2 regions of the Geodermatophilus sp. SYSU D00697 genome follow, and region 2 is predicted to be linked to the other one. Evidence: riboswitches for the same ligand, from Rfam matches in the RefSeq annotation. Region 2 holds a riboswitch; the other holds the start of a gene.
What was found. Region 2 has a riboswitch for S-adenosylmethionine ahead of ACI79C_RS08550 (aminotransferase class V-fold PLP-dependent enzyme). Riboswitches for the same ligand answer to the same signal wherever they lie in the genome.
Positions count from the first base shown of each region.

Region 1: another riboswitch for S-adenosylmethionine. It lies ahead of ACI79C_RS11645 (bifunctional o-acetylhomoserine/o-acetylserine sulfhydrylase); the one in region 2 lies ahead of ACI79C_RS08550 (aminotransferase class V-fold PLP-dependent enzyme).

Region 1 covers NZ_JBJGYV010000011.1:63,159-77,387, forward strand. The annotation lists gene ACI79C_RS11580 (ABC transporter substrate-binding protein) at 1-466, shown strand, start outside; gene ACI79C_RS11585 (EamA family transporter) at 518-1,486, opposite strand; gene ACI79C_RS11590 (hypothetical protein) at 1,524-2,054, opposite strand; gene ACI79C_RS11595 (VOC family protein) at 2,051-2,443, opposite strand; gene ACI79C_RS11600 (BCCT family transporter) at 2,519-4,327, opposite strand; gene ACI79C_RS11605 (hypothetical protein) at 4,558-4,932, shown strand; gene ACI79C_RS11610 (thioesterase family protein) at 5,014-5,814, shown strand; gene ACI79C_RS11615 (mechanosensitive ion channel family protein) at 5,864-6,760, shown strand; gene ACI79C_RS11620 (hypothetical protein) at 6,757-7,320, shown strand; gene ACI79C_RS11625 (ABC transporter substrate-binding protein) at 7,486-8,436, shown strand; gene ACI79C_RS11630 (amino acid ABC transporter permease) at 8,452-9,408, shown strand; gene ACI79C_RS11635 (amino acid ABC transporter ATP-binding protein) at 9,405-10,178, shown strand; gene ACI79C_RS11640 (zinc-dependent alcohol dehydrogenase family protein) at 10,188-11,216, opposite strand; SAM riboswitch class IV at 11,332-11,447, shown strand; gene ACI79C_RS11645 (bifunctional o-acetylhomoserine/o-acetylserine sulfhydrylase) at 11,491-12,783, shown strand; gene metX (homoserine O-acetyltransferase MetX) at 12,785-13,900, shown strand; gene ACI79C_RS11655 (glycoside hydrolase family 26 protein) at 13,950-14,229, shown strand, end outside.
Region 2 covers NZ_JBJGYV010000007.1:60,601-74,829, reverse strand. The annotation lists gene ACI79C_RS08615 (MFS transporter) at 1-722, opposite strand, end outside; gene fdhA (formaldehyde dehydrogenase, glutathione-independent) at 764-1,987, opposite strand; gene ACI79C_RS08605 (MFS transporter) at 2,478-3,815, shown strand; gene ACI79C_RS08600 (histidine kinase) at 4,010-5,569, shown strand; gene ACI79C_RS08595 (response regulator transcription factor) at 5,566-6,258, shown strand; gene ACI79C_RS08590 (Rieske 2Fe-2S domain-containing protein) at 6,592-7,698, shown strand; gene ACI79C_RS08585 (alpha/beta hydrolase) at 7,712-8,416, shown strand; gene ACI79C_RS08580 (muconolactone Delta-isomerase family protein) at 8,441-8,719, shown strand; gene ACI79C_RS08575 (hypothetical protein) at 8,716-8,895, shown strand; gene ligA (protocatechuate 4,5-dioxygenase subunit alpha) at 8,885-9,253, shown strand; gene ACI79C_RS08565 (class III extradiol dioxygenase subunit beta) at 9,246-10,103, shown strand; gene ACI79C_RS08560 (cysteine dioxygenase) at 10,180-10,707, opposite strand; gene ACI79C_RS08555 (NADPH-dependent FMN reductase) at 10,830-11,330, opposite strand; SAM riboswitch class IV at 11,489-11,602, shown strand; gene ACI79C_RS08550 (aminotransferase class V-fold PLP-dependent enzyme) at 11,636-13,015, shown strand; gene ACI79C_RS08545 (hypothetical protein) at 13,021-13,944, opposite strand; gene ACI79C_RS08540 (sulfotransferase) at 14,013-14,229, shown strand, end outside.

The DNA.
Region 1 (14,229 bases), on a different contig from region 2:
GGCCGAGTCCCTCGGCGCCGACGACGCGCTGGTCAGCGCCGCGCGCGAGGACTACGAGGCGGCGTCCACCGCCCTGACCGAGGCCGCGGCGAGCGGCGTCACCGTGCTGCCGGTGTACGCCACCCCCAGCGACGGCTGGTGGATGGGCAAGGCCGCCGACGACCCCTCCCTGCACCTCTACCAGGATCTCGGCGTGCAGTTCGTCGACCCCGGCGGCGACGGCTACTTCTGGCACAGCGTGGGCTGGGAGGAGGTCCCGAACCACCCCAGCGACGTCATCCTGTACTCGCTGCGGCTGAGCATGGCGCCGGAGGAGTTCGCGGCCCAGCCGACCGCCGCGCTGCTGCCCGCCGTCCAGAACGGACAGCTCTACCCGTGGAAGTACCTCGGCATGGACCACGCCGCCCAGGCCGAGTACATGCAGGAGCTGGCCGGCTACCTCTCCGAGGCCCGCAAGCTCACCTGAGCGACGGGGCGGAGGGGAACTGCGCGGGTGACCGGCACAGGTCCCCTCCGCTCAGGACGGGACGACGGTCTCGGGGACCGGAGCCCGGGCAGGCGCCGGGGCCGGGGACGCGGCGCCCCGGGCGGTCTGCGCCAGCCCGATGCCCACCAGGACGACGAACCCGCCGAGCACCTGCCACCCCGAGAGCACCTGCTCGACCCACAGCCAGGCCACGACCGAGGCGAACACCGGCTCGACGGTCGCCACCAGCCCGGCCGTCGTCGGCGACAGGTGGCGCAGTGCGGCGACCGAGAGCCAGAACGGCACCATCGCCCCGAGGACGACGATCCAGACGACCAGCACCCACAGCGGGACCTCGAGCGCGCCGACCGACACCGGGACCGGCTCGGCCAGCACGCCGGCCTCGAACGACCACCACGGCGCCGCGACCGACCAGAACAGCGCCGCGGCCACGAAGCTCCAGCAGGTCAGCGCCACCGGGTCGCGCGTGGCCGTCCCCCGCTCGCCCATCAGGTAGTACGTCGCCAGGCACACCGCCGCGGTCAGCGCCGCCGCGACCCCCAACGGGTCCAGCCCGCCACCGCCCTGCCACACCTCCGCCACGAAGACCAGCCCGGACAGCGACAGCAGCAGGGCCAGCCACAGCCGGCCACGCACCCGCTCGCCGCGGACCAGCCAGACGTACAGGGCGATCAGCACCGGCGCGGTCATCTCGAACACGAGCGCGATGCCCACCGGCAGCCGGCCGATCGCCACGTAGTACAGGAACTGGGTGAGCGCGACGCCGACCACGCCGAACCCGGCGAGGAAGGGGACCTCGCGCCAGGAGACCCGCAGCCGCCGCGGGGCCACGACGGCCAGGACGGCGAGCAGGCCGAGGGCCGCACCGGCGCAGCGCAGCGCGGTCAGCCGGGTCGGCGGGATGCCCGCCTGCAGCGCGAGCGTGGACACCGTGCCGTTGACCGCGAACAACCCCGCGGCGGCGACGGTGGCGGCGTATCCGAGGGCAGGCCGGCGCACGGACGCCCAATGTAGTCCCCGTCGGGGCTCGTGCCCCCTACCGACCCCCGGCGGCGGCGCGCGTCGCCTCGAAGCGCTGCCGCACGCGGAACCCGCGGCCGCCCTCGTCCTCCTCCGCGCGCCAGCGGAAGGAGCCCGGGCCGACCTCGGAGAAGACCCAGCGCAGCCGCGTCCCGTCCCGCTCCCCCTCCAGGGCCAGCCCGTCGGCGGTCGGGCGGGCGGTGAACGGGATGACCCACCCGCGCGCCGGGCCGTGCCAGGTGGAGCGGTAGGCGCCCAGCGCCGCGTCCCAGAACCGCAGGCTCAGCCCCCACTCGCCGTCGGGCGCACCGGCGGCGCGGGATGCCCGGGACGGGCTGATCCAGACGTCGGCCAGCGCCCGCCCGTCGAGCGCCCAGCCGAAGTGCCACTCGCCGTCCCGGACGCTCTCGGTGCCGTCCGGGGCGATGTCGACGACCCGCAGGTCCCAGCTGCCGACCAGCGGGGCGAACACCCCGAGCCGGTCGGCGAGCTCCGGCCGGGGCCCGGCCGCCGTGAAGACCCCGGCCAGCGCCTCCGCGGGGCTCACTGCACGGACGCCGGGTCCATCCACACGACCTCCCAGACGTGACCGTCCGGGTCGGTGAAGCTGGCGCCGTACATGAACCCGTGGTCCTGGGCCGGCAGCCATGGCTTGCCGCCGGAGGCGAGGGCGCGCTCGACGAGCTGGTCGACCTCCTCGCGGCTGCCGGCCGACAGCGCGGCCAGCTGCGTGGTCGCCGCGGACGGGTCGCCGACCTCCCCCGCCACGAAGTCCGCGAAGCGGTCCCGGGCGAGCAGCATCACGACGATGTTCTCCTCGATCACGACCGAGGCGGTCTTCTCGTCGGAGAACTGCTCGTTGAAGGAGAACCCGAGGCCGCCGTAGAAGGCCTTCGCGGCGGCCAGGTCGCTCACGGGCAGGTTCACGAAGATCATCCGCACGGTGGTCTCCCGTCGTCCGGGGGGCCCGGCCGGCCCCGTCGCGAGTAGGACGGGGCCGGCCGGCGGAACTCATCGCCCGGTGCGCTCGGGTACCGGGGAGCCGACGTCGCGCACGCCGCGGTCGCCGTCCTCCGCCCGGTGCTCGACGGTCCGCACCGGGCTGTCCGGCACGCCGTCCCCGTCGAGGTCCGGCGCCGGCTCGACGACGAGCACGAAGTCCTCGCCGTGCCGGGTGATGCCCTCGACGACGGCCTGCTCGACCGCCTCGACCGCGACCGTGCGGCGCAGCACCAGCGGGTCGGAGCGCACGTCCTTGGCCAAGGACACCGCGAGCCCGACCATCACCAGGGCGAAGGGCAGCGCGGCGATGATGGTCAGGTTCTGCAGGCCGGTGAGCGCCTCGTCCCCGCCGACCAGCAGCATGATCGCGGCCACCGCCCCCATGACGACGCCCCAGAACACCACGATGGTCCGGCTCGGCTCGATCGTCCCCCTCTCGGAGAGCGACCCCATGACGATCGACGCGGCGTCGGCGCCGGACACGAAGAAGATCGCCACGAGCAGCATGACCAGCACGGTCATCACCGTGGCCAGGGGGAAGGTCTCCAGGACGCCGAACAGCTGGCCCTCCGCCGTGGTCTGCCCGGCGACGTCGGCCCCACCGCGCTGCGCGGCGATGCCGGCGCCGCCGAAGACGGCGAACCACAGCAGGCTGACCACGCTGGGCACCAGCAGCACCCCGGTGACGAACTGCCGGATGGTGCGGCCGCGGCTGATCCGGGCGATGAACAGCCCGACGAAGGGCGTCCAGCTGATCCACCAGGCCCAGTAGAAGACCGTCCAGCCGCGCAGCCAGGCGGCCGTGGCGTCCCCGCCGCTGGCCTCGGTCCGGGCGGCCATCTGCCCCAGGTCGGAGAAGTAGTTGCCGATCGTGGCCGGCAGCAGGTTGAGGATGAACACCGTCGGGCCGACGACGAACACGAACGCGGCCAGGACGAGGGCCAGCACCATGTTGGTGTTGGCCAGCCACTGGATGCCCTTGGCGATGCCGGAGACCGCCGACACGACGAAGGCGGCGGTGAGGACCGCGATGATCACCACCAGGGCGCCGTTGCCCACGCTCCCCGCCCAGCCGAGGATCTCCACGCCGCTGCCGATCTGCAGCGCGCCCAGGCCGAGCGAGGCCGCCGAGCCGAAGAGCGTGGCGAAGATGGCCAGCACGTCGATGACCTTCCCGGCCCACCCCTCGGTTCGGCGGGTGCCGAACAGCGGGGCGAAGGCCGCGCTGATCAGCTGCCGGCGCCCGCGACGGAACGTGCCGTAGGCGATGGCCAGCCCGACCACGGCGTAGATCGCCCAGGGGTGCAGCGACCAGTGGAACAGCGTGGTGGCCATGGCCGTCTGCGCGGCCTCGGGCGTCTCGGCGGCCACGGTCCGCGGCGGCGGGGAGACGTAGTGGCTCAGCGGTTCGCTGACGCCGAAGAACATCAGCCCGATCCCCATGCCGGCGCTGAACATCATCGCGACCCAGGAGACCGTGCGGAACTCCGGCGCCTCGTCGTCCCGGCCCAGCGGGATCCGGCCGTACTTCCCGGCCGCCAGCCACAGCACGAAGACGACGAAGGCCGACGCGAGCAGCACGAACAGCCAGCCGAGGTTGGTCTCCACCCACTCCAGGGCGGTGCCGCTGGCCGTGCCGAGCCCCTGCGGGCTCCAGAAGCCCCAGGCGACGAAGGCCAGGGCGAGGACGGCGGCGACGCCGAACACGAGGCGGTCCAGGGAGCCACCGCGGTCGGCGGCCAGCGGGGGCGGTGGGGCGACGGCCGGGTGGGTCCCGGTGTCGGCGGACTGGCGTGGTGGTGCGGGTGTTCTCGTCACGGTGTGCGCGGCGCCGGGTTCGGCGCTCCTCCTCTGGATCGACGACGGACGTGCCGCCGCCCCCCGAGGAGGCAGTCGGCAACCCCTCCACCGTCCGCACGCGGGTCGGTGGGTGCAAACTCGCCGTGATCTGAGCGACGCCGCCACAGGGCGGTCAGCGGCTGTGTGCCCCCTCCGCCGCCCGGGCACACCCCCGAGGTGCCGCTGATGGAGCCGGGGAGGACAGCACCGTGACCGAGACCCGGCCCCCGTGGTCGTCCCGACGCCGGAAACTGCTGGTCTGGCTGGGGGTGGGCGCCGTCCTCGGCGTCCTGGGCTCGCTCGTGCTGCCCGCCCAGTACGGGGTCACGGCACTGTTCCTCGGCGGGCTCTGCGGCTTCCTGCTCGTCGCGGCGATCGTGGTGTTCCTCACCATCCCCGGTCCGGACACGCTCGCGCAGCTGTTGCGCCTGCCACCCCTGGCCGGCGCGGTGTTCGTCGTCGCGGTCCTGCTGGCGCTCTCCAACCCCGCCGGCGACCTGCGCTGGCTGTGGATCGTCACCGCGGGCGCGGCCGCGGCGTGGGCGGCCTTCGCCGTCTGGGAGACCCGCCGCACCGGCAGCTGACGGCCGCGCGGGCGCCGGCGGGCGAGGCGCGGCCGGCCGCCCGGGCGCACCGCCGCCGGGGCCGGCGGCGACACTGCCCGCATGGACCTGCCGACGCCGGACCTGCCCGCAGCGCTGTACGAGCCCGTCGACGGCGGGTACCGGGCCACCGCCCTGACCATCGGCCCCTGGGACCCCGGCCTGCAGCACGCCGGCCCGCCCGCGGCGCTGCTGGCCCGCGAGGCCGAGCGGGCCGGCGGGATCGCCGGCGGCCAGACCGTGCGGCTGGCCTTCGACATCCTCGCCCCGGTCCCGGTGGGGCCGGTCGCGGTGAGCGCGCGGGTGCTGCGCCCGGGACGGCGGATCGAGCTGGTGGAGGCCGCGCTGACCGCCGGTGACCCGACCCGGCCGCTCATGCGCCTGACCGCCTGGCGGATGCGCGCCGGGGAGTCCGCCGCCACGCCCCAGCCCGCCCCCGCCATCCCGGGCCCGGAGGCGAGCCGCGCGGAGACCGCGGACTTCTTCGCCACCGACGTCGCCTACCACCGGGCCCTGGAGTGGCGGTTCGCCTCGGGCTCGTTCAACGCCCCCGGCCCTGCGGCGGCGTGGACCCGGCCGCTGTGCACGCTGGTCGACGGCGAGCCGATGACGCCGCTGCAGCACCTGCTGGTGATGACCGACGCGGCCAGCGGCGTCTCCGCCGTCCTGGACTGGACCCGGGCCACGTTCGCCAACGTCGACCTCACCGTCGCGCTGGTCCGCCCGCCGTCCGGCGACTGGCTGGGCCTGGACGCGGCCACGACGATCGGGCCGGCCGGCGCGGCGCAGTGCTTCGCCGACCTCTACGACACCACCGGCCCGATCGGCCGCTCCGCGCAGTCACTGTTCGTCGAGTCACGTTGAGCGGGGGCGGGTTGGCGCGGCCGCCCGCGCTTGGGGAGGCTGGAGCCTGATGGCACCACTCGACACACTGCTCACCTGGCTCGCCGGCCGCGGGCTGGAGATCGTCCTCATCGTCCTCGGCTCGGTGCTGATGGCCCGCTTCGTCGCCTGGGTCGGGGAGCGGATCACCTCCCAGATCGACGCCCGGGCCACCGGCGGCGACGCGCTGGTCCGCTCCGAGGCGGCCAAGCACCGGCACTCGCTGACCCAGGTGATCACCTGGACGCTGATCGTGCTGATCTACGCGATCGCGGTGTTCTTCGTCCTGGACCGCGCCGGCATCCCCATCGGCGGCCTCGTCGCCCCCGCGACCGTGCTCGGCGTCGGGCTGGGCTTCGGCGCCCAGCGGATCGTCGGGGACGTGCTGGCGGGCTTCTTCATCATCACCGAGCGGCAGTACGGCTTCGGGGACGTCGTCGCGATCCAGGTGGTCGGCGGCGGCGACGAGGCCACCGGGACCATCGAGGACGTCACCCTCCGCGTCACCCGGCTGCGCTCCCCCAACGGCGAGGTGATCACCCTGCCGAACGGGCAGATCGTCAAGGTCACGAACCTCTCGCGCGACTGGGCCCGCGCGGTCATCGACGTCCCGGTGCCGACGTCCATGGACGTCAACCGGGTCAACGAGATCCTCCGCGAGGTGGGCGCCGAGGCCTTCCGCGACCAGCGGATGCGCCCCCTGCTGCTCGACCCGCCCAGCGTCATGGGCGTGGAGACCCTCGACCTCGAGCAGGTCAACGTCCGGATGGTCGCCCGCACGCTGCCCGGCAAGCAGTTCGAGGTCGGCCGCGACCTGCGCGCCCGCATCGTGCTGGCGTTCCACCGCGAGGGCATGAACCTGCCCGCACCGACCGCGAGCGCACCGTCGGGCGAGCTCTCCGGCGCCGGTGGGGACGGTGTCCGATGACCCCGCGGCACAGCGACGGCCAGGAGGGCACCCGCCAGATGCCCACGCTGAGCACGGGGCAGGCGCCCGCGGTGAGCACGGCACCGCCCCCGGGGCTCCGGCAGCGGTGGTGGTCGGCGGTGCCCCACCACCTCGGCCGGGCGCGCACCTCGACCGCCGTCCTCGCCGTCCTGTTCCTCGCGATCGGCACGCTGTACCTCTACGTGCGGCCCGAGACGACCGCCTCGACCTCCGTCGACCCGGCCGGCGGCACCAGCGTGCCGGCACCGGAGGAGTCCCGGCCCACCGAGACCACCGAGACCACGGTGCCGACGGAGACCTCCGAGCCGACGGAGACCAGCGAGCCCACTCCCGAGCCGGACACCCCGACCACGACCCCGTCCCGGACCCCCTCGGCACCGGCCACGACGTCGCAGCAGGCGCCGCGGCAGCAGCAGGAGGAGGAGCCCGAGCCGACGACCGAGGAGGACGAGCCGACGACGGCCCCGGACGAACCGGAGACCACGGAGGCGCCCGCCCCGACGGGCCGCCCGGTCCCGACCGCCACCACCGGGCCGTGACCGGGCCCACGCACCGTCCTCCGCAAGGGGCCTCGCCGCGCCACGCCCGCGCCGAGCAGGGCAGGATCAGCACCCCGCACCTCGAACACCCCGCACCTCGAACAGCCCCGCACCTCGATCAGCCCGCACCTCGAACACCCAGGTGCCCGTGGAGGGAGACACCCCGTGGCCATCCGACACCTGTCCCGGCGCGGACGGGCGGCAGTCGCTGCCGCCGCCGGCCTCACGCTCGTCCTCGCCGGGTGCGGGGACGACTCCGGCGGTGACGCCGGGAGCGGCGGAGGCGGCGGGAGCGGGGACGCGGCGGCGACCAGCGAGCCCCTGCCCAGCGTCGAGGCCGACCAGGCGCTGGCCGACCGGGTGCCCCCGGCGGTCGCGGAGGACGGCGTGATCACCGTGGGCAGCGACACGAGCTACGCACCCAACGAGTTCATCGCCGAGGACGGCGAGACGATCATCGGCTTCGACGTCGACCTGTTCACCCTCGTCGCGCAGAAGCTGGGCCTGGAGGCGCAGTTCGAGACCGCCCCCTTCGACTCGATCATCGCCGGGGTGGGTTCGGGCCGCTACGAGGCGGGCGTCTCGTCGTTCACGATCAACCCCGAGCGGCTGCAGCAGGCCAACATGGTCAGCTACTACGAGGCCGGCACCCAGTGGGCGACCAAGGCCGGCAACCCCGAGGGGGTCGACCCGGACAACGCCTGCGGGCTGACCATCGCCGTCCAGAAGGCCACCGTGCAGGTCGAGGACCTCACCGCCCGGTCGGACGCCTGCGAGGCCGCCGGCGAGGAGCCGATCACGATCAACCAGTACGACCTGCAGAGCGACGCCACCGCGGCGATCGTCTCCGGCGCCGCGGTCGCCGGCCTCGCCGACTCCCCGATCATGGCCTACGCCGTGCAGCAGACCAACGGCCAGCTCGAACTGCTCGGCGACATCTACGACGCCGCCCCCTACGGCTACGTGGTGGCCCAGGACCAGGCCGACTTCGCCCAGGCGGTCGCCGACGCCGTCCAGGCGCTCATCGACGACGGCACCTACACCGAGGTGCTCTCGCGGTGGGGCGTCGAGGACGGCGCCATCGACGACCCGACGGTGAACCCCACCGTCGGCTGACCCGGAGCCCCCGTCATGGCCGCCGACACGACGGCCCGGCCGGCACCGCCCGAGCAGATCCGGGCGGTGCCGGTCCGGCACCCCGGCCGCTGGATCGCCACCGCCGTCATCGCGGTGCTGGCGGCGATGTTCGTCCACATGCTGGTCACCAACCCGGTGTTCCAGTGGGGCTTCATGTTCGACAACATGTTCAGCCCGCCGGTGCTCCGCGGGGCCCGGACGACGCTGGTCATGACCGTGCTGGCGATGCTGCTGGGCGTCGTGCTGGGCATCGTCCTGGCGGTCATGCGGCTCTCGCCGAACCCGGTCGTGTCCGGCGCGGCCTGGACCTACATCTGGATCTTCCGCGCCATCCCGCGGATCGTGCTGCTGTTCTTCGTCGCCAACCTCGGCGCCCTCTACGCGACCTACGAGTTCGGTTTCCCCTTCGACCGGCAGCTGATGGACCTGTTCGGCTTCGACGCGGACCTGCGGCTGTTCGGCCTGGACGGCAACCAGATCTTCACCGGCTTCGTGGCCGGCCTGATCGGGCTGGCGCTGTCCGAGGGCGCCTACATGGCCGAGATCGTGCGGGCCGGCATCCAGTCGGTCGACCCCGGCCAGGCCGAGGCGGCCAGCGCGCTGGGCATGAGCCGGAGCACGACCCTGCGCCGGATCGTGCTGCCGCAGGCGATGCGGGTGATCATCCCGCCGACCGGCAACGAGACGATCGCCATGCTCAAGGACACCTCCCTGCTCATCGCCGTCCCGGTGAGCGCGGAGCTGAACTTCCAGCTGCGGGCCATCGGCAGCCGCACCTTCCAGATCATCCCGATGGCCGTCGCCTCGATCCTCTGGTACGTGGCCCTGGCCAGCCTGCTCATGGTCGGCCAGTACTTCCTGGAGCGGCGGTTCAGCCGGGGCGTCGGCTCGCGGGAGACCCGGGCACAGCGCGCCGCCCGCCGGGCGGCCGACGTGGGGAGCTCGAAGTGACCGGCGACGGGCAGGCCATGGTCCGGGCCGAGGGGGTGCACAAGTCCTTCGGCTCCGTCGAGGTGCTCCGGGGCATCGACCTCGAGGTCGCCCCGGGCGAGGTGGTCTGCGTCATCGGCCCGTCCGGCTCGGGCAAGTCGACGTTCCTGCGCTGCATCAACCACCTGGAGAAGATCGACGCCGGACGGCTGTGGGTCGACGGTCAGCTCGTGGGCTACCGCGAGCGCGGCGGCAAGCTGCACGAGCTCCGGGACAGGGAGGTCGCCGCGCAGCGCCGGGACATCGGCATGGTGTTCCAGCGGTTCAACCTCTTCCCGCACATGACGGCGCTGGAGAACGTCGTCGAGGCGCCGACGCGGGTGAAGGGCGTGCGCAAGGAGACGGCGCGGCAGCGGGGCATCGAGCTGCTGGAGCGGGTCGGGCTCGGCGAGCGGGTGCACAACTACCCGAACCAGCTCTCCGGCGGGCAGCAGCAGCGGGTGGCGATCGCCCGGGCGCTGGCGATGGAGCCCAAGCTCATGCTCTTCGACGAGCCGACGTCCGCGCTGGACCCGGAGCTGGTGGGGGAGGTCCTCGACGTCATGCGCGGCCTGGCCGAGTCGGGGATGACGATGGTCGTCGTCACCCACGAGATGGGCTTCGCGCGCGAGGTCGGCGACACGCTGGTCTTCATGGACGAGGGCGTGGTGCTGGAGGCCGGCGACCCCCGGCGGGTGCTCACCGACCCGCGGCACCCGCGCTGCCAGGCGTTCCTGTCCAAGGTGCTCTGAGCCACGGCCTCACCACGACGTCACCACCGCGACGCCGGGGGTGCGGCCGACCTCGGCCAGCGCCGCCCCGGCGTCGTCGAGGGTCAGCTCCCGGGTGACCAGCCGCTGCGGGGCCAGCCGCCCGGCCGCGATGAGGCCCAGCAGCCCGGGGTAGGCGTGCGCGGCCATGCCGTGGCTGCCCAGAACCTGCAGCTCCAGGGCGATCACCCGCTCCATCGGCACCGCGGGCCTCCCCTGGGCCGGTGGCAGCAGCCCGACCTGCACGTGCCGGCCCCGCGGGCGCAGGCAGCGGACCGAGTTCTCGCAGGTGACCGCGGCGCCGAGCGCGTCGAGGGAGACGTGCGCCCCGCCGCCGGTCAGCTCCGCGACCGCCGCCACGACGTCCCCTCCGCCGTCCACCGCGGACTCCGCGCCCAGCTGGAGCGCGAGCTCCAGGGCTCCCGCGGAGACGTCGACGGCGACCACGCGGGCACCCGCGGCGGCGGCGACCTGGACCGCGGAGAGCCCCACGCCGCCGCAGCCGTGCACGGCCACCCACTCGCCGGGGCGCACCGCGCCGACCTGCACGACCGCCCGGAAGGCCGTGGCGTACCGGCAGCCCAGGCTCGCCGCGGTCGCCTCGTCGAGCGCGTCGGGCAGTCCCACCAGGTTGACGTCGGCGGCGTCCAGCGCGACGTGCTCGGCCAGCGAGCCCCAGGAGGTGGAGCCGGGCTGGGTCTGGCGCGGGCAGACCTGGTGGTCCCCGGCGGCGCACTGGGCGCACCGGCCGCAGGCGTTGACGAAGGGCACGGTGACCCGGTCCCCCACCCGCCACCGGCGGACGCCGGCACCGACCGCGGCCACCGTGCCGGCCAGCTCGTGCCCGGGCACGTGCGGCAGGACGACGTCGGGGTCGTGGCCCTGCCAGGCGTGCCAGTCGCTGCGGCAGATCCCGCTGGCACCGACCCGGACGACGACGCCGTCCGGGGCTGGGTCGGGATCGGGCACCTCCCGCACGGTCAGCGGGCCGCCGAAGGTGTCGAAGACGAGTGCGCGCACGGCGCCAGCCTGCCGGACCGCCGCGGGACCGCCCTGGTGGCCGGGGGCCGGCCGGGCGCTCGCACAGGTGGGGGGCGTCTCCCCCGCCGACGCGACCTGCCTAGGATCACGCCTGGCTCACGAGAGGCAGTGCAAAGCACCTGGCTGGCTGCCCGGCAACCTCGACTCCGTCCGAGGTGCTCCAGGGGAAGAGCCGGCCGGACGGCGCCCGCCGTCCGGCAAGGACGGAGGTCCCCGTGCGCCGCGGGGTCTCCCGACGAGAGGAGACCGGCGCATGACCGACCCGCAGAGCTGGAGCTTCGAGACCCGGCAGATCCACGCCGGTACGAGCCCGGACCCGACGACCGGCGCCCGCGCCCTGCCGATCTACGCGACGACGAGCTACCAGTTCCGCGACGCCCAGCACGCCGCCGACCTGTTCGCGCTGGCCGAGATGGGCAACATCTACACCCGGATCATGAACCCGACGCAGGACGCGCTGGAGCAGCGCGTCGCCTCGCTGGAGGGCGGCGTCGCGGCGCTGGCCGTCTCCAGCGGGCAGGCCGCCGAGACCCTCGCGATCCTCAACATCGCCGAGGCCGGCAGCCACGTCGTCGCCTCCGCCTCCCTGTACGGCGGCACGTACAACCTGCTGCACCACTCGCTGCCGAAGCTCGGGGTCAGCGTCTCCTTCGTCGAGGACCCCGACGACCCGGAGAACTGGCAGTCGCTGGTGCAGGAGAACACCAAGGCCTTCTACGCCGAGTCGATCGGCAACCCGAAGGGCGACGTGCTCGACACCAGCGCGGTGGCGGAGGTGGCCCACCGCAACGGCGTCCCGCTGATCGTCGACAACACCATCGCCACGCCCTACCTGATCCGGCCGATCGAGTTCGGCGCCGACGTCGTCGTCCACTCGGCGACCAAGTACCTGGGCGGTCACGGCACCGCGATCGCCGGCCTGATCGTCGACTCGGGCAACTTCGACTGGCGGAACGGGAAGTTCCCCGGCTTCACCGAGCCCGACCCCACCTACCACGGCGTCGTCTACGCCGACCTGGGCGCCCCGGCCTACGCGCTCAAGGCGCGCGTGCAGCTGCTGCGCGACCTCGGCCCGGCCATCTCCCCGTTCAACGCCTTCCTGGTGGTCCAGGGCATCGAGACCCTGTCGCTGCGCATGGAGCGGCACGTGGCCAACGCCCAGCGGGTCGCGGAGTTCCTCGAGGGCCACGACGCGGTCGACCGGGTGAACTACCCCGGGCTGCCGTCGTCCCCCTGGCACGCGGCGCAGCAGAAGTACGCACCGCGTGGCGCCGGCGCCGTCCTCACCTTCGAGCTGCGCGGCGGGGTGGAGGCCGGCAAGCGCTTCGTCGACGCGCTGGAGCTGCACAGCCACGTGGCCAACATCGGCGACGTCCGCAGCCTGGTGATCCACCCGGCGTCGACGACGCACTCCCAGCTGACCCCCGAGGAGCAGCTGACCACCGGCGTCACCCCCGGACTGGTGCGGCTGGCCGTCGGCCTCGAGGGGATCGACGACATCCTCGCCGACCTGGAGGCCGGCTTCCGCGCGGCCAAGGAGGCCTGAGGTGGGCGGGGCCCGGGTCGCGTCCTGGGCCCCGCTCCGCCCCGGGGGCTGGCGGGAGGGGGACCCGGTCGGCGACCGGCTCTTCCTCTCCCTGCCCGGGCCGTTCCTGCTGGAACACGGCGGGCAGCTGCCGGCGGTGCGGGTCGCCTACGAGACCTGGGGGACGCTCGCGCCCGACGGCGGCAACGCCGTCCTGGTGGAGCACGCGCTCACCGGCGACAGCCACGTCGCCGGCCCCGCCGGGCCCGGCCACCCGACGCCGGGGTGGTGGGACGGGCTGGTCGGGCCCGGGGCGCCGCTGGACACCGACCGGTTCTTCGTCGTCTGCGCCAACGTGCTCGGCGGCTGCCAGGGGACGACGGGACCCTCGTCCCCCGCGCCGGACGGCGCCCCCCACGGCTCCCGCTTCCCGGCCGTCACCGTGCACGACCAGGTGCGGGTGGAGGCGGCGCTCGCCGACTCCCTGGGCATCGACCGCTGGGCGGCGGTGCTCGGCGGCTCGATGGGCGGGATGCGGGCGCTGGAGTGGGCCGTGGCGCTGCCCGAGCGGGTGGACGCGCTGTTCTTCCTCGCCTCGGCCGCCGCGGTGAGCGCCGACCAGCTGGGCACGCAGACCACCCAGCAGGCGGCGATCCTCGCCGACCCGGCCTGGGCCGGCGGGGACTACCTGCCCGGTCCCGGCCCCGTGGCGGGGCTGGGGGTGGCCCGCCGGATCGCCCACCTCACCTACCGCAGCCCCGGGGAGCTCGACGAGCGGTTCGGCACGGTCGTCCAGGACGACGGCCGCTACGCCGTCGCCTCCTACCTCGACCACCACGCGACCAAGCTGGCCCGCCGGTTCGACCCGGGCAGCTACGTGGTGCTGACCGAGGCCATGAACTCCTGGGACGTCGGCCGGGGACGCGGCGGGATCGCGGCCGCGCTGTCGCGGGTGACCGCACGCGCTGTCGTCGCCGGCGTCGACAGCGACCGGCTCTACCCACTGGGGCAGCAGGAGGAGGTGGCCGAGGGGCTGGGCGTGCCGCTGCGGGTCCTCTCCTCGCCGTACGGGCACGACGGGTTCCTCATCGAGATCGACGCCGTCGGCGCGCTCGTGCGGGAACTCCTGCGGACCTGATCACCCGACAGTGCGCGACCGATCGGACCGGCGCTCGTTGCGCCAGGTCGTGGGGACCCGCATCCGACCCTGGTGGGGGCTCCTCGTCGGGGCCACGGTCGGGGCCACGGTCGGCGCCGCCGTGCTGACCGCCGCGACGGGCGACGCACCCGAGCGCACCGAGCCCCTCGCCTTCGGGGTCACCACACCCGGCGGGGCGCGGGCGACCGGCGAGCTGGACGCGGTCGAGGCCGCCACCGGGGAACGACCCTCCCTGGTCGTGGTCTACGTCGACTTCACCGCTGCACCCCCGGTCGGCGACCTGGACGCCATCGCCGCACGAGGGGCCA
Region 2 (14,229 bases):
AGCCGGGGGGAGGACCAGCCCCACGTCTCGCCCTCGCTCAGCGCCAGGACCGCCCCGCCCAGGCCCGCGCACAGCAGCAGGGCGCCGGGGACGTCGAACCGCCGCGCCGGCGTGGGGGACGGCGGGGGCAGCACGAGGGCCGCCGCGACCAGGGCGAACGCGCAGATGCCGGTGGCCGCCCAGAAGGACGCCCGCACACCGCCCAGCTCGGCCACCAGCCCGGCCAGCGGATAGCCCAGCCCCACCCCCGAGACGACGGTGATCGAGAGGGCACCGATGGTCTTCCGGGACCGGTCCCCGGGCAGCGCGTCGCGCGCGGTGGCGATCAGCAGCGGCATGAGCCCGAGGCCGAAGCCCTGCAGCACCCGGCCGGCCAGCAGCCAGCCGATGGACAGCGGCAGCGCGGTGAGCACGCCGCCGGCCACGACCACGCCCAGCGCGGCCAGGACGACCGTCCGCCGGTGCGGGCCGTCGGCGAGCCGCCCGGTGACCGGCGTGGCCACGGCCCCGACGAGCAGGGGCAGGGTGACCACCCACTGCGCGACGTGCAGCGGCACGTCGTGCAGCGCCGCGACGGCCGGGACCAGCGGGACGCCGACGCTGCTGGTCGCCGCCACGACGGTGGCCAGCAGCACCAGCACGGGCACGAGGACCCGCGGCGGGCGCGGCGCCGCCCGCCGCCCCGCGGTCCGGCTGCCGACAGCGGTCGAGGACCCGACCACGCCGGTGGTCGGGTCCTCGACGGCGTCGACGCGGTCCCCGGTCAGGCGGCGGCCTTCCCGGTCACCCCGTGCGGGTCGATGACGTACTTGCGGGCGGCGCCCTGGTCGAACTCGGCGTAGCCGCGCGGGGCGTCGTCCAGGCCGATGACGGTCGCGTTGACCGCCCTCGCGATCTGCACCCGGTCGTGGAGGATCGCCATCATCAGCTGCCGGTTGTAACGCATCACCGGGCACTGACCGGTGGTGAACGACAGCGACTTGGCCCACCCGGTGCCCAGCGACAGCGACAGCGCGCCGACCTTGGCCGCCTCGTCGATGCCGCCCGGGTCGCCGGTCACGTAGAGGCCGGGGATGCCGATCGCGCCGCCCGCGGCGGTGAGTTCCATGAGCGAGTTGAGCACCGTCGCCGGCGCCTCCTGCGCGCTCGCGCCGTGGCCGCGCGCCTCGAAGCCGACCGCGTCCACGCCGGCGTCGACCTCGGGGACCCCGAGGATCTGCTCGACCTGCTCCTTCGGGTCGCCCTTGGAGACGTCGACGGTCTCGCAGCCGAACGAGCGGGCCTGGGCCAGCCGCTCCTCGTTGAGGTCGCCGACGATGACCACGGCGGCGCCGAGCAACTGCGCGGAGACCGCCGCGGCCAGGCCCACCGGGCCGGCGCCGGCGACGTAGACCGTCGAGCCGGTGGTGACGCCGGCGGTGTAGGCGCCGTGGTAGCCGGTCGGGAAGATGTCCGACAGCATCGTCAGGTCGAGGATCTTCTCCATCGCCTGGTCGCGGTCGGGGAAGACGAGCAGGTTCCAGTCGGCGTAGGGGACCATCACGTACTCGGCCTGGCCGCCCTGCCAGCCGCCCATGTCGACGTAGCCGTAGGCCGAGCCCGGGCGGTCGGGGTTGACGTTGAGGCAGATGCCGGTCTTGCCCTCCTTGCAGTTGCGGCAGCGCCCGCAGGAGATGTTGAACGGCACCGAGCAGACGTCGCCGGTCTTGACGAACTCCACGCCGGGACCGGTCTCGACGACCTCGCCGAGGATCTCGTGGCCGAGCACCAGGCCGTGCGGGGCGGTGGTGCGGCCACGGACCATGTGCTGGTCGCTGCCGCAGATGTTGGTCGTCAGCACCTTGAGGATCGCGCCGTGCGGCACCTGCCGCCCGACGTTGTCCGGGTGCACGCCGGGGCCGTCCTTGAGCACGAGCTCCGGGTAGTCCAGGTCGAGCACCTCGACCTTCCCCGGGCCCTGGTAGGTCACGCCGCGGTTGTTCGCCATGGGTCCTCCTCCTCGTCGTCGAGTGGACGCCGGCGCACTGCGCCGGCTGCCGGCGGGTCGGTCGACTCCCGGGGTCACGCTAGGCCAGGTGGGCCCCGGTCGCCCCGGGCACCCGACCGGACCTCTGCGCGTCCTCCCGGAGGGCCCGGGTGCGACATCCGTCGCGGCCGGCGGTGTGCTGCGGGAGGACGCCGTCCCGCCGCGGGGCGTCGAGGTGCCGACCGCCGCGGAGACGCGCAGGCTGGGCGCAGCTGCCGTCGGGGAGGGGCCGGCCCGGGGCCCTCCCCGGCGGGGTGCACGGCGTCGGCGCTGGTGAGGTGCGCGACCGGGACGGATGACGTAGCTGCCGTCGCCGCGGTGACCCGGAGCAAGCGGGTCCAGGGGCTCACGACTTCCGGATCACGACCGGTTTCCATCGTCAGGACGGTGTAACCGGCATCACCACCGGTGCGCCACCCTGCACAGCGGCGTCCAGAGGAGAACCCACCCCGTGGCAACCCCCACCACCCCCGCGCCCGCCAAGGCGGGGCCGTCGAAGAAGGGCATCTTCGCCGCCAGCTTCGTCGGCACGTCGATCGAGTGGTACGACTACTACATCTTCGGCACCGCCGCCGCGCTGGTGTTCGGGACGGCCTTCTTCCCCGACTTCTCGCCGGTCGCCGGCACCCTCGCCGCGTTCGCCACCTTCGCCGTCGGCTTCATCGCCCGGCCGCTCGGCGCCGCGGTCATCGGCCACTTCGGTGACCGGATCGGCCGAAAGTCGATGCTCGTCCTCACCCTGCTGCTCACCGGTGGGTCGACGTTCCTCATCGGCGTGCTGCCCACGTACGCCGCCATCGGCGTGGGGGCGCCGTTGCTGCTGGTCACGCTGCGGCTCATCCAGGGCTTCGGCGTCGGCGGCGAGTGGGGCGGCGCGGTGCTCATCGCGACCGAGCACGCCAGCCCGCGGCGACGGGCGGTCTACGGCAGCTTCGCGCAGTTCGGCGTCCCCGTCGGCGTCCTGACCTCCAACCTCGCCTTCCTCGCCGTCTCCGGCATGGACAACGACGCCTTCCTGTCGTGGGGCTGGCGGATCCCGTTCCTGGTCAGCATCGTGCTGGTCGTCGTCGGGTTCCTCGTGCGCAGCAAGCTGCAGGACGCGCCGGAGTTCCAGCAGGTGAAGGAGCGCAAGGAGGTCAGCAAGGTCCCGGTGGCCGAGCTGCTCCGCCGCCAGCCGCGCACCCTCGTCCTGGGCAGCCTCGCCTCGATCGCCCCGCCGGCCGTCGGCTACACGGTGATCGTCTACATGCTCACCTACGGGACGACGGTCGTCGGCTTCGACCGCACCACGCTGCTGTGGCTGATCCTCGCCTCGACGCTGGTCTGGATCGGGACGATCGTCGTGGCGGCCGTGCTCTCCGACCGGTTCGGCTCCAAGCCGGTCTTCGCCCTCGGCGCGCTCACAGCGGTCATCTGGCCGCTGCCGATGTTCGCGCTGGTCAACACCGGCAGCGCCGCCGCGGCACTGCTCGCCTTCGTCGTCGCGGCGATCGTGCAGGGGATCATGGCCGGCGCCCAGGGTGGGCTGTTCACCGAGATCTTCGAGGTGAAGACCCGCTACAGCGGCATCTCGATCGCCTACCAGCTCGGCGGCATGATCGGCGGTGCCATCACGCCGATCGCGGCCACCGCTCTCTACGGCGCCTACGACTCCTCCACGCCGATCGCGCTCTACGTGGCCGCGCTGTCGCTGGTCAGCCTGCTCGCGGTGCTCGGCATCCGGACGGTGCCGAAGACGGCGCAGGCCGACGCCGACCGGCTGGGGACCGCTGCGGCCACCTCCGCCTGAGCGCGGCCCCTCGGCGAGATCTGCACAGCGGCGGCCATGAGGGGCCGGTGTGCGCCGCTGTGCAGATCTCGCGGGTGCCCGGGCGGGGCATCGGCACTCCGGCCACGTCCCGGCCGGGGGTAGCGTGCTGACCGCGATCGACCCGGCGAGGGCCGGTGAGCCACGGGCGGGACGGGGCGAGGGTGGGCAGCGAGGTGGATGCCGCAGCCGGTGCCGTGTGGCCTCCCGGCATCGGCGAGGACCCGGTGCTGCGTGCCCTGGTCGGCGTCTCCGCCGACGGCCTGGCCCTGGTGGACGACGCGGGGCGGCTGCTCGGCCTCAACGCCGCGGCCGCCGCGGTCCTCGGCTCGCCGGCCCCGGCACTGGTCGACGCGAGCGTCCCCTTCGACCCGCGGGCCGGGGACCCGGACGCGGCGGACCTGCGGCGGACCGCCTGGACGGCGCCGGGCGGCAGCCGCCGCGAGCTCGAGTACCGGATGCTGCCGGTGGGCTCCGGTCGCTGGGCGGTCTGGTTCAGCGACGTCACCGACAGCGTGCGCCAGCAGGAGCGGCTGACCGCGATCACCCGGGCGGCGTCCAGCGTGGCCGACGCCTACTCCCTGCGCGCCACCCTCGACGCGGTGGCCCGCGAGATCGCCATGACCGCGACGATCGCCGCCGTCCAGATCATCGCCCTCGACGACCCGCAGGACGAGCTGCGGCTGCTGGGCATGGCCGGCTTCGGCGACGCCGAGGACTTCCCCGGCAAGCTGGCCGCCTGCCGGGCGCTGGGCGCCCGCGTGCTGTTCATGGAGGCCCTCCAGCGCCGGGAGCCGGTCGTCAGCCTGCACCGCAAGCCGGTCATCATGGCCGACCCGACGTGGGCGCCGCTGCACGAGATCATGGACCGCCCCGACTGGGACAGCTTCGTCTCGATGCCGATGGTCGTGCGCGGCCGCGCGCTCGGGATCATCAACGCGTACTACGAGCCGGGGGAGGACCCCGGGCCGAGCTCGCTGGCGTTCCTCGAGGCGATGGCCGACTCCGCCGCGGTGGCCATCGACACCGCCTCCCTCCTGGCGCAGACCCGGTCGCGGGCGCAGTCCGACGAGCGCCGCCGGCTGGCGCGGGACCTGCACGACTCCGTCGTCCAGCAGGTGTTCTCCATGCGGATGCAGGCCGAGGCGCTGCGCAGCCACCTCGACCGGACCGACGCCGACCCCGCCACGGTGCGCAGCGGAGCCGAGGAGCTCGCGGCGCTCTCCGCCAGCGCGCTGGCCGACCTGCGCGGCCTGGTCTTCGAGCTGCGGCCGCTCGACCTCGCGGAGAACGGCCTGGTCGAGGCGGTCCGCGCGCACGCGGCCGGCGTCGAGGCGCGCACCCGGCTGCTCGTCGACGTCGACGCGCCGGCCGACCTCGACCTGGACGTCGACGTGGAGGTGCAGGAGGACCTCTACCGGATCGTCCAGGAGGCGCTGCACAACGTCGTCAAGCACGCGCGAGCCACCGAGGCCGGCGTGCGCATCCGGCGGCCGGCCACCGGTGGCGGGCTGGTCGTCGAGGTGACCGACAACGGGTGCGGCGCGCTGCCCGACGCCGGGCCGGGGGAGCCGGGGGCCGGAGCGGGCAGCCCGCGCGGCAGCCTGGGGCTGGTGTCGATGCGCGAGCGCGCCGAGCGCTGGGGTGGGCGGCTGGTGGCCGGACCGCGTCCGTCCGGCGGCTGGCGCGTGGAGGTGACGCTGCCCGCGCCGGGCGGCGAGGGGAGGGCCCGATGAACACCGGACCGACCGACACCGGGCCGGCGACCGGGGTGATCGGCGTCCTGCTGGTCGACGACCACGCGATCGTCCGCCGGGGCGTGCAGGCCTACCTGGCCGGCGTCCCGGGCCTGGAGGTGCTCGGCGAGGCCGGCGACGGCCAGCAGGCGGTCGAGCTGCTGCACCAGTGGCAGACCACCGGGCAGCCGATGCCCGACGTCGTCCTGATGGACCTGCAGATGCCGCGCATGGACGGCGTCGAGGCGACCGCCGCGATCGTCCGGGCGCACCCGGAGGTGCGGGTCGTCGTCCTCACCAGCTTCGGCGAGGTCGAGCGGGTGCACGCGGCCCTGGCCGCGGGCGCCGCCGGCTACGTGCTCAAGGACGCCGACCCCGCCGAGGTGGCCACCGCCATCACCGCCGCCGCGGCCGGGGAGGTCCACCTGGACTCCGCCGTGGCCCGGCAGCTGGCCCGCCGGATGGCCGCGCCGCAGACCGGGCTCACCTCCCTCACGGTCCGCGAGCGGGAGATCCTGGCCCTGGTCGCGCAGGGCCACTCCAACCGCGAGATCGCCGACCGGCTGGTCATCAGCGAGCGCACCGCGCGCACCCACGTGAGCAACGTGCTCAGCAAGCTGCAGCTGTCCAGCCGCACGCAGGCGGCGCTGCTGGCCATCCGCGAGGGGCTCATCCCGCCGCCTGCCTGAGCCCGCGGTCGCGGCGGACCGGACCGGGACCAGGACGGATGACGTAGGCCGGGTGCGCCGCCGCGGCCGTCACGGAGCCGACACCGCGCCGATCCGCGCAGGTCACGAGCCCCCTACCGTGGACGTGAGCGCGGTCACCCGGCCGTGCCCCGCAGCCCGCCCGCAGGAGGCCCCGCCGTGACGTCCGCCGACGAGCGCGCGGCCGGCAGCATGGGAATCATCGGCGTGTCGCGCTGCCGAGGGCCCCGCCCGGTCCCCGACCCCTGACGAGGACGCCTCCCGCCCCGGCCGGCCAGGCCGACCCCCCTCCGCCCCACCCCCCGAGGAGCTCCCATGGCAGCCAACCCCATCGTCATGAACGGCTGGTACATCGGCGCCTGGTCCGACGAGGTCGGCCGGACGCTGGTGCAGCGCTGGATCTGCGGCCGGCCGGTGTGCTTCTACCGGCTGTCGGACGGCAGCGCCAACGCGATCGAGGACCGCTGCCCGCACCGCCGGTACCCGCTGTCCCTGGGGCGGCTCGAGGGCGACGTCATCACCTGCAACTACCACGGCTACAAGATCGACGGCTCGGGCGCCTGCGTCGGTGTCGCCGAGCAGCCCGACCTGCCCAAGGGCGCCATCGTGCACCGCTTCCCGGTCGTCGAGCGCTACGGCATCGTCTGGATCTGGCCCGGCGACCCGGAGCAGGCCGACCCCGACGACATCCCGGACGTCTCCTGGCTGACCGACGAGAACTGGACCCACGTGCACGGCATGATGGGGCTCAAGGCCCGCCAGGTGCTCCTGGTGGAGAACCTGCTGGACCTGACCCACGAGACGTTCCTGCACCCGACGTCCATCGGCAACGCCGCGGTCGCCGCCACCCCGATCGACGTGATCGGCGAGGGCAACCGGGTGTCCTTCGTCCGGCACATGATCGACATCGAGGCCCCGCCCTTCTACAAGTCCTCGATGGGCGTGACCACGAACATCGACCGCTGGCAGGACGGCGACTTCTACGCGCCGGGCATCTTCATCCTCAACATCCGGATCGCCCCGACCGGCACCGAGGAGCCCGAGGGCTTCCACATGAAGGTCATCTACGGGATGACCCCGGCGACCGAGACCACGACGCACGACTTCTTCGCCCTGGGCCGGGACTACAAGATCGACGACCAGGAGCTGTCGGACTTCCAGCTCCAGCAGCAGCTGTCGGTCATGAAGGAGGACGTCGACGCCCTGGAGATCCAGGAGCTCATGGTCGCCACCGACCCGGGGATGATCGAGTCCTCGATCCGCTCCGACGTCGCGGGCATCCGCGGCCGCCGCCTGCTGGACAAGATGGCCAAGGCCGAGGCCGCCGCGCGCGGCGAGGCCCCGGCCCGCCCCGCACGCCCCGTCCGCCCGGCCGCCGCCGCGGCGCAGCCGGCCGCCGCGCAGCCGGCCGGTCAGGCCTGAGAGGGTCGCGGGCATGACGACCTTCGTCCTCGTCCACGGGGCCTGGCACGGCGGCTGGTGCTGGGACCGCGTGGCCCCGCTGCTGCGCGGCGCCGGCCACGAGGTGCACGCCCCCACGCTGACCGGGCTGTCCGAGCGCGCCCACCTGCTGTCCCCCCTGGTGGGCCTGGACACCCACGTGGAGGACGTCGTCCGGCTGATCGACACCTTCGGCCTGCGCGACGTCGTCCTCGTGGGGCACAGCTACGCCGGGCAGATCGTGACCGCGGTCGCCGACCGGCGGCCCGACGCCATCGCCCGGCGGGTGTACCTCGACGCCTTCGTCGGGTCCGACGGCGAGGCGGCCCGCGACCTGCTGCCCGAGCAGGTGGAGCACCACTGGGCGGAGTCGGCGGCCGAGCAGGGCTTCGGCTGGCTCGTGCCGGTGCGCAAGCTCTCGGTCCTCGGCGTCACCGAGTCCGCCGACGTCGACTGGCTGACCCCGAAGCTGACCCCGCACCCGTGGAAGACCTACCTGGACCGGCTCGACCTCACCGGCGCCGTCGACGCGGTGCCGGCCGCCTTCGTCGAGTGCGTGACCTGGATGCGCGTCTTCCGGGCCCAGGCCGAACGGGCCCGCGAGCGCGGCTGGCCGGTGCACGAGCTCGACACCGGCCACGAGGCGATGGTCACCGCCCCCAAGGCGCTGGCCGACGTCCTGCTCGAGCTCGCCCGCTGACCCCCGACCCGACAGGAGAGCACCGTGGAGTTCCTCGTCCGCGCCGAGAACCTGCTGCCCCCGGAGACCCCGGCCGAGCGGCGGGACGAGCTGCGCTCCGGCGAGCGGGCCCGCGCCATGGAGCTGCGGGAGGCGGGGATCCTCAAGCGGCTGTGGCGGGTGCCCGGGCGCAACGCCTGGATCGGCCTGTTCGAGGCACCCGACCCCGGGGCCCTGCACGACGCACTGGTGTCCCTGCCCATGTCGCCGTGGCTCGACGTGCACGTCGAGGCGCTGGCCCAGCACCCGCAGGAACGGTCATGACCACCTCCACCGGCCAGCAGCTGCGCATCACGTTCCGCCAGTACGACGGTGAGATGCTCGGGACGTGCTGGTGCGGCCGCACCCGGCAGAGCGCCCACCCGCGCCAGCTGTGGGAGTGGCTGGACGACCACGACCACCTCACCGGCGAGGAACAGAAGGGCACCGATGAGCACTGACACCCCGGCCGGCAGGTTCGACCTGCCGGGGACGCCGGTCTTCGACGGGCAGACCAGCCGGCGCGGCTTCCGCATGAACAAGCTGTTCATGAGCCTGCGCTCGGCGGAGGCGCGGGAGCGTTTCCTGGCCGACGAGGCGGCCTACTGCGACGAGTTCAAGCTGACCCCGGAGCAGAAGCAGGCGGTGCTCGACCGGGACTGGCAGGCGATGATCGACCTGGGCGGCAGCATCTTCTACGTCTACAAGCTGGCGATGATGGACGGCCGGTCGATGCAGTACCTCGGTGGGGTCTTCAGCGGCATGACCGAGGAGGAGTTCGTGGCGGCGATGCGAGCAGGAGGACGGCGGGATGGCTGAGGTGATCTGGGGCCTGGCGACGTCGCACGTCCCCTCGATCGGGGCGGCGATGGACCGGGGCAAGACCGAGGACCCCGCGTGGAAGGGGCTCTTCGACGGGTACGCCCCGGCCCGGGCGTGGCTGGCCGAGCACCGGCCGGACGTCGCGATCGTCATCTACAACGACCACGCCAACGGCATCGACCTCGACATCATCCCGACGTTCGGGATCGGCACCGCCGAGCAGTACTCGGTCGCCGACGAGGGGTTCGGCAAGCGCCCGGTGCCCGACGTCGTCGGCGACCCGGAGCTGTCGCTGCACCTGCTGGAGAGCCTGGTCGACGACGGCTTCGACCTCACCGTCTTCCAGGAGCTCGACGTCGACCACGGGTTCACCGTGCCGCTGTCGGTCTGGACGCCGGACCCGGGTGACGCCTGGCCGTGCCCGGTGATCCCGCTGCTGGTCAACGTCATCCAGTACCCGCAGCCCACAGCCGCGCGCTGCTACGCCCTCGGGCAGGCGCTGGGCCGGGCCATCCGCAGCTACCCCGAGGACGTCAAGGTGGCGATCCTCGGCACCGGCGGGATGTCCCACCAGCTGGCCGGGGCGCGGGCGGGCTACATCAACCCCGAGTTCGACCACATGTTCCTCGAGGCCATCGAGAAGGACCCGGAGAAGCTCACGACGCTCTCCCGCGAGGACTACATCCGCGAGGCCGGGTCCGAGGGCATCGAGATGATCATGTGGCTGATCATGCGCGGAGCGATGAACGAGCAGGTGACCAAGGTGCACTCGCACTACTTCGTGCCGGCGTCCAACACCGCCGCGGCGATCGCGCTGTTCGACAACCGGGTGCCACAGCCGGCCTGAACCGGCTGCCGGCGACCGACGGGCCGGACCGCCCCTCCGTCAGGGCGGTCCGGCCCGTCGGCGTCTCAGGGGCCGGTCACCAGTCGACGCCGGCCCGCTCGGTGCCGGTGCGGACGAGGCCGCCGCGGTCGGCCCGGTAGGTGTTCATGACGGTCAGCCGGGGGCTGTACACGTGCACGCTCACGGCCTGCTCCGGTGCGGGGTTGGTGACCCGGTGCACGTGGTGCGGCCCGAACGGGCGGACCCGGCCGGCGGTGAGCTGCCGCGCCTCGGGCAGCGCCCCGACCTCCTCCGACAGCGTGCCGCGGACGACCGCGAAGGCCCCGGCGGAGCCGCCGTGGTCGTGCAGGTCGGTGCCCTGGCCGGGCAACCAGGACAGCAGCCACACCTGGGCCGCGGCGAGGTCGGCGTGCAGCGCCGGGTCGAGGACGTCGGCGGCGAGGCCGGGATCGAGCAGGTGCGTCCAGCGGTGCTCGGCGCAGAACTCCACCAGCGGGGACCACCGGTGCTCGACGGCGGCGAGCGCGGCGGCCAGCGCGGCCGCGCCGGTGCGGCGGGTGGTCGGGTCGGTGGGCAGGACAGGGGACAGCAGGGAACGGGTCACGACGGGTCCTTCGAGGTCTGCGGGGTGGGCGCGGTCGTCAGCGACGGCGACATCGCGCGCTGGCCACCCGCAGCAGGTCCACGGCGGCGCGCCGGGTGAGGTCGGACCGGGGAACCGCCACGTCAGGCCCGCCGGGCACCGCGGGCGGCGGCCACCTGCGGCCGCGCGGCGGCCAACCAGGCGTCCAGCGGTGCGGGGTCGTCCCAGCTCCTGTCGAGCAGGTACAGCCCGCGGGTGGGCGCGGTGGCGCCCAGCTCGACCAGCACCGGCTTGAGCAGGAGCTCCGGCGCCAGGGCATGCGCCGGCCCGCCGCCGAGCATGAGCGGCACCGCCACGACCCCGGCGAGGTCGCCGGTGCCGATCTGGTCGAGGAAGAGCTTGAGCAGGCCGGTGTAGGTGGCCTTGTAGGTGGGGCTGGCGACGACGGCGACCTCGGCCGCCCGCACCGCGGCGACCGCCTCCTCGACGGCCGGGTCGCCCCAGCCGAGAAGCCCGGCACCGAGCTCGACGACGTCGATCACGCGGTCGGCCGGGGCGCCGGTCAGCCGCTCGGCGACCAGCTCGGCCGCGGCGCGGGTGCGCGAGTGCGGCTTGGGGTTGCCCACGACGGCGACGGTGCTCACGGGACCACCGTCGCAGGGGCGGCCGCGGCGCGCTCGGCGTCGCACACCGGGGGCTGAGACGCCGCGGCGGTCGGGACGAGGAGGACGGGCACGGACCTATCCCTACCATCCCGATCGGGTTTGACGGGATACGGAGGGTCGTGTCAGGCTCCCCGGCAGGTCATGAGCGCCAGCGACAAGCCCCGGCTCGCTGGCCGGCAACCCTTCCTCCGCGATGGGGTGCCCCGGGTGACGACCAGGCGGGTGCCGACCGGCCCCCGCAAGCGCGGACCCGCCGACCGGGTCCCCGAACCGAGGAGGCCCGCGTGACCGGCGCTGTCCTGTCCCGCCCCGTCGTCGTCCCCGCCGCCCCGGAGGGCCCGCTGCTGCCGGTGGTCGGCGCGGGCACCGCGGTGCCGCTCGTGTCGTCGGGGTGGGTGCGCTACGCCGACCTCGACACCGCGGCCAGCACGCCGGCGCTGACCGCGGTGGCCGGCCGGGTGGCCGAGGCGCTGCCCCTGTACGCGAGCGTGCACCGGGGCGCCGGGTACCTGTCGCAGGTGTCGACGGCGCTCTACGAGTCCGCGCGGGACACCGTCGCCGCGTTCGTCGGCGCCCGTCCCGGCGACGTCTGCGTGCTGACGCGGAACACCACCGACTCCCTCAACCTGCTCGCCGCGTGCGTGCCACCGGGGGAGCGGGTGCTCGTCCTCGACTGCGAGCACCACGCCGACCTGCTGTCGTGGCAGCGCCACGCAGCCACGACCGTCCTGCCGATCCGGGAGACGGTGACCGCCACCCTGCGGGCCCTGGCGGCCGAGCTCGCCGCCTCCCGGTACGCCCTGGTCGCGGTCACGGGCGCCTCCAACGTGACCGGGGAGGCCCTGCCGCTGGCCGACGTCGTCGCGCTGGCGCACGCCGCCGGCGCGCGGGTGGCCGTCGACGGCGCGCAGCTGGTGCCGCACCGCCGGTTCTCCCTGGCGGCCACCGGCGCGGACTACGTGGCGTTCTCGGGGCACAAGCTCTACGCGCCCTACGGCACCGGGGCCCTGGTCGGCCGCCGCGACTGGCTCGACGCCGCGCCCGCCCACCTGGCCGGCGGCGGGGCGGTGCACGCGGTGACCGTGGCCGAGACCACCTGGGCCCCGGCGCCGCACCGGCACGAGGGCGGCTCGCCGAACGTGCTCGGCGCGGTGGCGCTGGCGGCCGCCTGCGACACGCTCGTCGCGCTGCCGGAGGGGGCCCTCGAGGCGCACGAGCGGGCCCTGCGTGCGCGGCTGGAGGCCGGCCTCGACGCGCTGCCCGGCGTGCGGCGGCTGCGGATCTGGCCCGACTCGACCGCGCCCACCGGTGTCGTGGGCTTCACCGTCGAGGGCGCCGACCCGGGGCTGGTGGCCGCCGTCCTGTCGGCCGAGCACGGCGTGGGCCTGCGGGACGGCCGGTTCTGCGCCCACCCGCTGCTCGACCGGCTCGGGACCCCCGAGGGGGCGCTGCGGGCCAGCGTCGGCGTGGCGACCACGGCGGCCGACGTCGACCGGCTGCTCGACGGCCTGGCCGCGTTCCTGGCCGACGGCCCGGGCGCCGCCTACGCCGTGCACGAGGGCCGCTGGAAGCCGGCCGACGACCCGCGGCCGCCGGCCGGTCTCGCGGGCGCGGCCCCCCGGGCGGTCGCGCGCGGGGCCGGCTGCGGCCCGGCGGGGCGCTGAGCGTGTCAGCCCGGCAGGAGCACCGTGCGCAGCTCGTGCGCGCCGTCGGCCCGCGTCGCCTCGTAGAACCAGCGGACGCCGCCGCCGGGGACCGCGACCGCGTCGGCGTAGCGCAGGCCGCCCGGCGGGTGCGGGCTCTGCAGGAAGGGACCGTCCGGGACGGCGGTGAACCGGCCGTCCCCGTCGCCGACCGCGAGGCCGGTGCGCTCCTCCCAGTTCTCCTCCGCCGTGGCCCGGCCGTCGTAGAGCGCCCAGGTCCCGGCGCCGTCGAGGAGGACCGCGGCGAACCGCACGCCGCGGGCGTCCCAGCTGCCGGGCGTGCCGGCCAGGGCGGTGCCCCGCCAGGTCCACGCGACGCCGTCGTCGCTGGTCGCGTGCTCGGTGGTCATCCGGTCGGTGGCGTCGGGGTCGTCGAGCGGGTGCACGCTGGCCCACAGGTGCCACTGCCGCCCGTCGTGCCGGATCACCGGGTCCTTGACCGCCTCGGTGTCGCTGCCGGGCAGCACCGTGCGCGGTGTCGCCGTCCCCAGGCCCTCGACGGTGTCGGCCTCCAGCAGGTCGACCCGCCAGTGCTTGGTCCCCGGCGTCGCACAGCTGACGTAGAGCCGCCAGCGCCCGTCGGGTGTGTGGACCAGCGCCGGGCGCTCCAGCGACTCGGCGCCGAAGGCGTCCTTGCCGATCCCCACCACCGGGGTGAAGAGCACGCCGTCGTCGGAGCGGGCCACCGCGTTGGCGAAGCCACGGCCCTCGCCGACCGGCCGTCGCAGCCGGTAGGCCAGCCACCACGTCCCGTCGACCAGCTGGGCCGAGGGCCCACCGGCCCACGAACCCGGGCGCGGGTCCTCGGGGGCCAGGACCACCTGCGCGTCGACCCAGAACCGATGCGGGTCCGGGAGGCGGGGCGGGGTCGGGACGGGGCTGGACGGCACGCGGCGGCTCCGGTCTCGGGCGAGGGGGACGGCGCCCAGTGTGCACACCGATCGAGGAAGGGGTCCCCATGAGCGGCCGACTGCCGCAGTTCGTCATCGCCGGCGCGCCCAAGGCCGGGACGACGGCCCTGCACGCCGCGCTGGCCACGCACCCGGGGCTGTACCTCTCCCCGGTCAAGGAGCCGAAGTACTACCTGACCGACGGCCGGCCCCCGCGGCGCAGCGGGCAGCGCGGCCCCGGCGACGCCCACAGCGCGCAGGAGTGGATCTGGCGGCGGGAGGAGT